Regions from separate parts of the Streptomyces sp. NPDC001927 genome, predicted to be linked through region 1. Evidence: predicted binding sites of a transcription regulator. Region 1 holds the regulator's gene; the other holds the start of a gene.
The links. Region 1 encodes HrcA, which represses chaperone genes, less so after heat shock. Its sites were predicted from a motif close to TTNGCACTCNGNNNNNCNGAGTGCNAA; they were not measured.
Positions count from the first base shown of each region.

Region 1 (5,399 bases):
CCCGGACGGCCCGAGGCGTGCGTCGCCGAGGCGCGGGCGGCCGGCTTCGAGCACGTGAACCTGGACCTCATCTACGGGACGCCCGGGGAGTCCGACGACGACTGGCGTGCGTCGCTGGAGGCGGCGATCGGGGCGGGTCCCGACCATGTCAGCGCGTACGCGCTGATCGTCGAGGAGGGGACGCAGCTGGCGCGGCGGATCCGGCGGGGCGAGGTGCCGATGACGGACGACGACGTGCACGCGGACCGGTACCTGATAGCCGACTCCGTCTTCGCGGAGGCCGGCTTCGACTGGTACGAGGTCTCGAACTGGGCCACGTCCGAGGCCGGGCGGTGCCTGCACAACGAGCTGTACTGGCGGGGCGCCGACTGGTGGGGCGCGGGGCCGGGGGCGCACTCGCACGTGGGCGGTGTGCGGTGGTGGAACGTGAAGCATCCGGGGGCGTATGCGGCGGCGCTGTCCTCAGGGAGGTCGCCGGGTGCGGGCCGGGAGGTCCTGTCGGCGGAGGACCGGCGGGTGGAGCGTGTCCTTCTGGAGCTACGGCTCCGGGAGGGGTGCCCGCTGGAGCTCCTGCGTCCGGACGGGCTGGCCGCGTCTCGCAGGGCCCTGGAGGACGGGCTCCTCGACGCCGGGGCGTACGGGGAGGGGCGCGCGGTCCTGACCCTGCGGGGCCGCCTGCTGGCCGACGCGGTCGTCCGCGACCTGGTGGACTAGGCCGCGGGCCCCGGGCGGGGCCTTGGGGGCCTTGGGGCCTTTCGAGCGCGCCCACCCCGTGCCAGGGGCCTGAGCAGGCACCGCCCCCGTGGGTTGTGCCCACCCTCCCCCTAGGACTTCGTCCTGGGGGGACCCCCAGCCCTGCGGAACGATTGCCCACAACGGTGTGGGGGGAGTCGATGTTGTCTCGCCCGGCTACGGGGCCGTGACGAAGTCGATCAGTTCTTCTACTCGGCCCAGGAGTTGGGGTTCCAGGTCCTTGTAGGACGTGACCTTCGACAGGATGTGTTGCCAGGCCGCGCCTGTGTTGGGGGGCCAGCCCAGGGCTTCGCAGATGCCCGTCTTCCAGTCCTGACCGTGGGGGATCCTCGGCCAGGAGTCGATGGACAGGGACGACGGCTTCACCGCCTCCCAGATGTCGATGTACGGGTGGCCGACGATCAGGACGTCCGGGGACGAGATCTGGGCCGCGATGCGGGACTCCTTCGAGCCCGGGACCAGGTGGTCGACCAGGATGCCCAGGCGGGCGTCCGCTGCCGGGGCGAAGTCGGCGACGATCGCCGGGAGGTCGTCGATGCCCTCCAGGTACTCCACCACCACGCCCTCGATCCGCAGGTCGTCGCCCCAGACCCGCTCCACCAGCTCGGCGTCGTGCCGGCCCTCCACGTAGATCCGGCCCGCCCGTGCCACCCTCGCCCGCGCCCCCGGGACCGCGATCGAGCCCGAGGCCGTGCGATTCGAGCGCGCGGGGCCCGACGTCGGGCGTACCAGCGTCACCGGCTTGCCCTCCAGGAGGAACGCCCTCGGGTCCATCGGGAACACCCGGTGCTTGCCGAAGCGGTCCTCCAGCGTCACCGTGCCCGCCTCGCAGCGGATCACCGCCCCGCAGAACCCCGTCGAGACCTCCTCCACCACGAGGTCCACCTCCGCCGGTACCTCCGGCACCGGGGCGGATCGCTTCCAGGGGGGCGTCAGGTCCGGGTTGTAGCTGCGCATTCGCGTGACGTTATGCGACGGCGAAGCGCCGTGCCAGTTCCTCGCGTTGGCGTCGTACGAACGTGGCGTCCACCACCGCCCCGTGGCCCGGCACGTACACCGCGTCCTCGCCGCCGAGGGCGAGCAGCCGGTCCAGGGCGTCCGGCCAGCGGGACGGGATCGCGTCAGGGCCCGCCTGCGGCTCCCCCGACTCCTCCACCAGGTCCCCGCAGAAGACGATCTCCGGCTCACCCGGGACCAGGAGCGTCAGGTCGTGCGCCGTGTGGCCCGGGCCCACGTTCGCCAGCAGCACCTGCCGGCCGCCCAGGTCCAGCGTCCACTCCCCGGACACCACGTGGTGCGGCGCCACCAGCACGTCCACCGCCTCCGCCGCCGCGAACGCGTCCACCCCGTGCCGTACCGCGTCCGCCATCAGCTCGCCGCCCTCCCGGCGCAGCAGCGCGTCCACGCCCACCGCCCCGTACACCTCCGCCCCCGCGAACGCCGCCGTGCCCAGTACATGATCGAAATGGGGGTGGCTCAGTGCGATGTGTGTCACTCTTCGGCCCCCGGTCAGCCCCTCGATCTGGGTGCGCAGAGCGGTTCCCTCCCGCAGCGTCGAGCCCGTGTCGTACAGCAGTACCGCCTGTTCGCCCACCACCAGGCCCACCGTGGCGTCCCAGCCGGGCAGCCTGCGCCGCCCCACGCCGTCCGCGAGCCGCTCCCAGCCGAACTCTTCCCAAGCGACATCCATACCGCGACGCTATCCGCAAAGACCCGACCCCCGAATCCGCGACGACCCGACCTCCGACGCCGACTCCGACGCGGCCTCCTTGCCAGGAGCGATGCCCGCCGCCGTACACTGGCCGGGGGATTCCTGGCACTCGGGCAGGGCGAGTGCCAAATGCGGAGCAACCGAAGCAACCCGATACGACGAGCTGGAGGTGTGCGCGATGCTCAGCGAACGCAGACTCGAGGTGCTGCGCGCCATCGTCCAGGACTACGTCGGGACGGAGGAGCCGGTCGGCTCCAAGGCGCTCACGGAGCGCCACAAGCTCGGCGTCTCGCCCGCCACCGTGCGCAACGACATGGCCGTCCTGGAGGACGAGGGCTACATCGCCCAGCCCCACACCAGCGCCGGCCGCATCCCGACCGACAAGGGGTACCGCCTCTTCGTCGACCGGCTCGCCGGCGTCAAGCCGCTGTCGACGCCCGAGCGGCGCGCGATCCACAACTTCCTCGACGGAGCCGTCGACCTCGACGACGTCGTCGGGCGCACGGTCCGGCTGCTCGCGCAGCTGACCCGCCAGGTCGCCGTCGTCCAGTACCCGTCGCTGACCCGCTCGACGGTCCGGCACGTGGAACTGCTCGCGCTGGCGCCCGCCCGGCTGATGCTCGTGCTCATCACGGACACCGGCCGCGTCGAGCAGCGCGTCATCGACTGCCCCGCGCCCTTCGGCGAGACCTCCCTCGCCGACCTGCGCGCCCGGCTCAACAGCCGGGTCGTCGGCCGCCGTTTCGCGGACGTGCCGCAACTGGTGCAGGATCTCCCGGAGTCCTTCGAGGAGATGGAGGACCGCGGGACGGTCTCGACCGTGCTCGCGACCCTGCTCGAAACCCTGGTGGAAGAGCACGAGGAGCGGCTGATGATCGGCGGTACCGCCAATCTCACCCGCTTCGGCCACGACTTCCCCCTCACGATCCGGCCTGTGCTCGAAGCGCTCGAGGAGCAGGTCGTGCTCCTCAAGCTGCTCGGCGAGGCCAAGGACTCGGGCATGACCGTACGGATCGGGCACGAGAACGCCCATGAGGGCCTCACCTCCACGTCCGTCGTCGCGGTCGGCTACGGTTCGGGCGACGAGGCAGTCGCCAAACTCGGCGTGGTCGGACCGACCCGCATGGACTACCCCGGAACGATGGGAGCGGTACGCGCAGTGGCACGTTACGTCGGACAGATCCTGGCGGAGTCGTAAGTGGCCACGGACTATTACGCCGTACTCGGCGTACGCCGCGACGCGTCCCAGGACGAGATCAAGAAGGCATTCCGGCGGCTCGCGCGCGAGCTGCACCCGGATGTGAATCCCGATCCGAAGACGCAGGAACGGTTCAAGGAGATCAACGCCGCGTACGAGGTGTTGTCGGACCCGCAGAAGAAGCAGGTCTACGACCTCGGCGGCGACCCGCTGTCCGCGTCCGGTGGCGCCGGTGGTGCGGGCGGCTTCGGCCAGGGTGGCTTCGGGAACTTCTCGGACATCATGGACGCGTTCTTCGGTACGGCGTCGCAGCGCGGGCCGCGCTCGCGCACCCGGCGCGGCCAGGACGCGATGATCCGGCTGGAGATCGACCTCAACGAGGCCGCCTTCGGCACGACGAAGGACATCCAGGTCGACACGGCCGTCGTCTGTACGACGTGCTCCGGTGAGGGCGCCGCTCCCGGTACCTCCGCGCAGACCTGTGACATGTGTCGCGGCCGTGGTGAGGTCTCGCAGGTCACCCGGTCCTTCCTGGGCCAGGTCATGACCTCCCGCCCCTGCCCCCAGTGCCAGGGCTTCGGCACCGTCGTCCCGACCCCGTGCCCCGAGTGCGCGGGCGACGGACGGGTCCGTTCGCGGCGCACGCTCACCGTGAAGATCCCGGCCGGTGTCGACAACGGCACGCGCATCCAGCTCGCCGGCGAGGGCGAGGTCGGCCCGGGCGGCGGCCCGGCGGGCGACCTGTACGTGGAGATCCACGAGGTCCCGCACGAGACCTTCCAGCGGCGCGGCGACGACCTGCACTGCACGGTGACCATCCCGATGACGGCGGGCGCGCTGGGCACGAAGGTGCCGCTGCAGACGCTCGACGGGCTCGAAGAGGTCGACATCCGCCCGGGCACCCAGTCCGGCCAGTCCATCCCGCTGCACGGGCGCGGCATCACGCACCTGCGCGGCGGCGGCCGCGGCGACCTGATCGTCCACGTCGAGGTGACGACCCCGTCGAAGCTCGACGCCGAGCAGGAGCGGCTCCTGCGCGAGCTCGCGAAGCTCCGCGGCGAGGAGCGGCCCACGGGTCAGTTCCAGCCGGGGCAGCAGGGGCTGTTCTCGCGCTTGAAGGACGCGTTCAACGGGCGGTAGGCCTACGTTGTGCCTGGCAGGGCGGCATTCGCGAGGAGCGGGTGCCGCCCTGCCGTATGGCACGATGCCTGCATGCCCACCGTGCTGAACGATCTCTCCCGGTACCCGATCGTGCAGGCCCCCATGGCAGGTGGCGCCGCCAGTCCGCAGCTCGTCGGGGCCGTGTGCGAGGCCGGTGGGCTCGGGTTTCTCGCCGGGGGGTACAAGACCGCCGGCGGGCTGTACCAGGAGATCAAGCAGGTGCGCGGGCTGACCGGGCAGCCCTTCGGCGTCAACCTCTTCATGCCGCCAGGCGGACAGCACGCCGATCCCGCCGCCGTCGAGGTGTACCGGCACCAGCTCGCCGGCGAGGCCGCCTGGTACGAGACGGAGCTGGGCGACCCCGACAGCGGGCGCGACGACGCCTACGACGCCAAGCTCGCGCTCCTGCTCGACGACCCCGTGCCCGTCGTCTCCTTCACCTTCGGCTGCCCCGACCGCGACACCTTCGAGGCCTTCGCCCGCGCCGGTACGTTCACCGTCGTCACCGTCACCTCCGCCGAAGAGGCACAGGCCGCCCAGTGGGCCGGGGCCGACGCCGTCTGCGTGCAGGGCATC
Region 1 is NZ_JBSFEN010000017.1:7,318-12,716, reverse strand. Features, by position in the region: gene hemW (radical SAM family heme chaperone HemW) at 1-714, shown strand, start outside; gene ACWCO8_RS35420 (DUF3097 domain-containing protein) at 910-1,710, opposite strand; gene ACWCO8_RS35415 (MBL fold metallo-hydrolase) at 1,721-2,443, opposite strand; gene hrcA (heat-inducible transcriptional repressor HrcA) at 2,643-3,662, shown strand; gene dnaJ (molecular chaperone DnaJ) at 3,663-4,802, shown strand; gene ACWCO8_RS35400 (nitronate monooxygenase) at 4,875-5,399, shown strand, end outside.

Region 2 (5,399 bases), on a different contig from region 1:
GTCTTCATCCCGCACGACCTGGAGCAGGGCAAGGTCGTCATGGCCGCCGTCTACGGCGGAGAGCTCGTCGGCATCGAGGGCAACTACGACGACGTCAACCGCTTCTGCTCCGAGCTCATCGGCGACCCGCTGGGCGAGGGCTGGGGCTTCGTCAACGTCAACCTGCGGCCGTACTACGGCGAGGGCTCCAAGACGCTCGCGTACGAGATCTGCGAGCAGCTGGGCTGGGTCATCCCTGACCAGCTCGTCATCCCGATCGCCTCGGGATCGCAGCTCACCAAGATCGACAAGGGTCTGCAGGAGCTCATCAAGCTGGGCCTGGTCGAGGACAAGCCGTACAAGATCTTCGGCGCCCAGGCCGAGGGCTGCTCGCCGGTGTCCGCCGCCTTCAAGGCCGGTCACGACGTCGTACGGCCCCAGAAGCCCAACACCATCGCCAAGTCGCTCGCCATCGGCAACCCGGCCGACGGCCCGTACGTCCTCGACATCGCGCGCCGCACCGGCGGCGCCGTGGAGGACGTGAACGACGAGCAGGTCGTCGAGGCGATCAAGATCCTGGCCCGGACCGAGGGCATCTTCGCCGAGACGGCGGGCGGCGTGACGGTCGGCGTGACGAAGAAGCTGGTCGAGGCCGGCCTCATCGACCCGACCCTCACCACCGTCGTGCTCAACACCGGCGACGGCCTCAAGACCCTCGACGCGGTGGCCGACACCTCTCAGGCGACCGCCACCATCAAGCCGAGCCTGGACGCGTTCCGCGACGCCGGCCTGGCCCACTGACCCCCACTCGTCCGTTCACGGAAGGCAGCAGCACATGAGCGTCAAGGTCCGTATCCCCACCATCCTCCGTACCTACACGGGCGGCCAGGCCGAGGTTCCGGCGGAGGGCGCGACCCTGTCCGAGGTCATCTCCGACCTGGAGAAGAACCACGCGGGCATCGCCGCCCGCGTCCTGGACGACCAGGGCAAGCTGCGCCGCTTCGTGAACGTCTACGTGAACGACGACGACGTCCGCTTCGAGCAGGGCCTGGAGACGGCGACGCCGGACGGCGCGGGCGTCTCGATCATCCCGGCGGTCGCCGGCGGCTGCTGAGCCCACGGCCGAGCGCTCGCTTTACCCCGAGTAACCGAATTGCCCCCTCCGCGAGAGAAGCGGAGGGGGCAATTCTGCATGGTTGAACGCGGTAGAGTTGGGGAAGTCCCCCCGGCTTCACCCCGCTGCTCCGTGCCAGCCGCATATGAGAATGCGTCCGCACGCGACAAGAAGCAGCCAAAGTACGCGAACGATCTGTACCTTCTGCGCGCTTTGCCGGGCCCGACTTGCCCCGGAATTCATTCAATTCTCCGGAATTCTCCTTTACGGCGTGCCCAGAATTCTCGTCCGATTGACCTGTTGCAGAGGGCAGTTGGGCAGATACATTCAGCCGCGGTCGACGCGTTCCGGCGCAGGGTCTGACCCGGGTCCGCGAAGTGCGGGTCCCGCGCAAGGGCCAGTAATAGGGGAGTTAGGCATGGCTCAGGGCACCGTCAAGTGGTTCAACGCGGAGAAGGGCTACGGCTTCATCGCGGTCGACGGTGGTGCGGATGTATTCGTCCACTACAGCGCGATCCAGATGGACGGATACCGCACCCTCGAAGAGGGTCAGCGGGTCGAGTTCGAGATCTCGCAGGGCCAGAAGGGTCCGCAGGCGGACATGGTCAAGCTCGCCGTCTGAGCACGGCGCGATCGGCCACCACGTACGCACTCACGCGTTCTCACGCCGAGGGGTCCGCATCCTGACCGGGATGCGGACCCCTCGTGCGTGTGCGGGGTGTGTCGGTGGCCCCCGCTCGATCTGTGGGAGTCGCTTGCACTCGCATGGGCCGAGTGCTAATCATTGGCGTTAGCACTCTGAAGGTGAGAGTGCTTACGAGGATCGGGCAGACGAGGTCCGCGGCCAGGTGGGGCAAGGAACCGCCGGGTACGCAGGCCGTCCGTCGCGGGCGTCGGCGCGGTCCTGGAGCGTTATCCACCCCATGTCCGGGAGGACCACTTCACATGGCCAAGATCATCGCGTTCGACGAGGAGGCACGGCGCGGTCTCGAGCGCGGGATGAACCAGCTCGCCGACGCCGTCAAGGTCACCCTTGGCCCCAAGGGCCGGAACGTCGTCCTCGAGAAGAAGTGGGGCGCCCCCACGATCACCAACGATGGTGTCTCCATCGCCAAGGAGATCGAGCTCGAGGACCCGTACGAGAAGATCGGCGCCGAGCTGGTCAAGGAAGTCGCCAAGAAGACGGACGACGTCGCCGGTGACGGTACGACCACCGCGACCGTCCTCGCCCAGGCGCTCGTCCGCGAGGGCCTGCGCAACGTGGCGGCCGGCGCCAACCCGATGGCCCTCAAGCGCGGCATCGAGAAGGCCGTCGAGGCCGTCTCCGGCGCCCTGCTCGAGCAGGCGAAGGATGTCGAGACCAAGGAGCAGATCGCTTCCACGGCCTCCATCTCCGCCGCCGACACCCAGATCGGCGAGCTCATCGCCGAGGCGATGGACAAGGTCGGCAAGGAAGGCGTCATCACCGTCGAGGAGTCCCAGACCTTCGGTCTGGAGCTGGAGCTCACCGAGGGTATGCGCTTCGACAAGGGCTACATCTCGGCGTACTTCGCCACCGACATGGAGCGTATGGAGGCGTCCCTGGACGACCCGTACCTCCTGATCGTCAACTCCAAGATCTCCTCGGTCAAGGACCTGCTCCCGCTCCTGGAGAAGGTCATGCAGTCGGGCAAGCCGCTGCTGATCATCGCCGAGGACGTCGAGGGCGAGGCCCTGTCGACCCTGGTCGTCAACAAGATCCGCGGCACCTTCAAGTCCGTCGCGGTCAAGGCTCCGGGCTTCGGCGACCGTCGCAAGGCCATGCTGAACGACATCGCCATCCTCACGGGCGGCACGGTCATCTCCGAGGAGGTCGGCCTCAAGCTCGAGAACGCGGGCCTGGACCTGCTGGGCCGCGCCCGCAAGGTCGTCATCACCAAGGACGAGACCACGATCGTCGACGGTGCCGGTGACAGCGACCAGGTCGCCGGTCGCGTCAACCAGATCCGCGCCGAGATCGAGAACTCGGACAGCGACTACGACCGCGAGAAGCTGCAGGAGCGCCTGGCGAAGCTCGCCGGCGGTGTTGCGGTCATCAAGGCCGGTGCCGCGACCGAGGTCGAGCTCAAGGAGCGCAAGCACCGCATCGAGGACGCCGTTCGCAACGCGAAGGCGGCCGTCGAGGAGGGCATCGTCGCCGGTGGTGGCGTGGCCCTGCTCCAGGCCTCCAACGTCTTCGAGAAGCTCGAGGCGGACCTGACGGGCGACGAGGCCACCGGTGCCAACATCGTCAAGCTGGCGCTCGAGGCTCCGCTGAAGCAGATCGCCGTCAACGCCGGCCTCGAGGGCGGCGTCGTGGCGGAGAAGGTCCGCAACCTGCCCGTCGGCCACGGCCTGAACGCCGCGACCAACGAGTACGTGGACCTCATCGCCGAGGGCATCATCGACCCGGCGAAGGTGACGCGTTCCGCGCTGCAGAACGCGGCCTCCATCGCCGCGCTGTTCCTGACCACCGAGGCCGTCATCGCCGACAAGCCGGAGAAGGCCTCCGCGGCCGCTCCGGGCGGCATGCCGGGCGGTGACATGGACTTCTGAGCCTCGGCTCAGTAGCTCCTCGCTGTACGCGACTGAGGGCGGCACTCCCTGCTGGGGGTGCCGCCCTCGGGCGTTCGGGGTGATGCTGGTGGGGTGGGGGCGGCGCACGGGCTACGGAAGGTCCAGGGAAGGCCTACGGAAGGTCCAGGGAAGGCCTACGGAAGGTCTACGCAAGGCCTACGGAAGGTGGGAGCGAGCCATGATCACGCTGCTGACGACACCGACCGAGCGCGAGCTGGTGATCACCCGCACCTTCGACGCCCCGCCCGCCCGCGTCTGGGAGGCGTGGACCCGGCCCGAGCACGTCCGCCAGTGGTACGGCGTGGCCGCGATGCCCACGACCGTCTGCGACATCGACCTCCGGGTCGACGGCGCGTGGCGCTGGGGCCAGAAGGCGCCCGACGGCCGGGAGATCGTCTTCTCCGGAACGTACGAGGAGATCCTGCCGAACGAGCGCCTCGTCTACACCGAGGTCTTCGAGCTGATGCCGGGCCCGGCGGTGCACGTCACCCTCACCTTCGACGACACCCCCGACGGCGGCACGGCGCTCACGAGCACCTCGATCTGGCCGTCGACGGAGATCCGCGACCAGGCGCTCGCGACGGGCATGGAGGCCGGGATCAAGGAGGAGTACGACAGGCTCGCGGTGTACCTGGAGATGATGTGAGCCTGGACGTGCCGCGCCTCGACGCGGGGCCGTACGAGCTGCGGGCCTGGGAGCGGGCGGACCTGCCGCTCGTGGAGGAGGCGTCGACGGACCCGTACATCCCGCTGACGAACACGGTCCCGCCGGTGTACTCGGAGGGTGAGGGCGAGGCGTTCGTACGCCGGCAGTGGAGCCGCGCGGAGTCGGGCGCGGGCTACTCCTTCGTGGTCGTCCGCCGCCGCGACGCCCGCCCGGCGGGCATGATCGGCCTCTGGCTCCGCGACCTGCCGGAGGGCCGCGCGACCCTCGGCTACTGGATCGTCCCCTCCTGCCGGGGCGAGGGCGCCGCGGCGGCGGCGCTGACGACGGTGAGCGCCTGGGCGCAGGGCGAACTGGGTATCCCCCGGCTTCAGTTGCTCCTCGAACCGTGGAACGAGGCCTCGGTGAAGACGGCCGAGCGGGCCGGGTTCGTACGGGAGGGGCTGCTGCGGTCCTGGCAGGAAGTGGGCGGCGAGCGGCGGGACATGGTGATGTACGGGCGGGTGCGGGCGGGCCGCCCTGGGTAAGGGGAGGGGGGAACCGGACCCGCGGGGGTGGAGCCGATGCGTCGCTCGGAGTTACCGCACCTCTCCCACTACTGGGAGCTGTCAGGCCGTCAGGACGGTGTGGACCAGGTCGTACGGGTCGAGGGGAAGGTCCATGTCTACGAGAACTTCCCCGACTACCTCCTGACTGAGAGATTCGAAGGCCCTTACTTCTCCGTACGGACCCCGGGCCTCCGCGACGCCACGGGGGCGGTCGTCCCGTGCACCCCGGAGGCGTGCCGCCGCTGGGTGAACGCCGCCGTCGTCCACGTCAGGACCGTGGACGCGATCAGCGCCGAACTCCGCGCCGCGCACGCCCGGGTCGTCGCCCTCCCGTGGCGGAGGCCGCTGGCCCTGCGGCGCGCCCTCGACGCCTGGGAGGAGGCGCGGGGGCGGTACGAGCGGGTGCTCCAGGATGCCTTCGCGGCGTACGCGCCGGTCGGCGAGGAGATCCGTGCGGTGGTGCAGGCCGAGCAGGAGCGGGTGGCGGCGGAGATCCGCG
Region 2 is NZ_JBSFEN010000010.1:269,283-274,681, reverse strand. Features, by position in the region: gene thrC (threonine synthase) at 1-780, shown strand, start outside; gene ACWCO8_RS27205 (MoaD/ThiS family protein) at 815-1,093, shown strand; gene ACWCO8_RS27200 (cold-shock protein) at 1,512-1,715, shown strand; gene groL (chaperonin GroEL) at 2,039-3,667, shown strand; gene ACWCO8_RS27190 (SRPBCC family protein) at 3,867-4,334, shown strand; gene ACWCO8_RS27185 (GNAT family N-acetyltransferase) at 4,331-4,879, shown strand; gene ACWCO8_RS27180 (hypothetical protein) at 4,916-5,399, shown strand, end outside.
Region 2: groL (chaperonin GroEL) is a predicted target of HrcA. The motif match lies at 1,848-1,874, and genes of this name have one in related genera.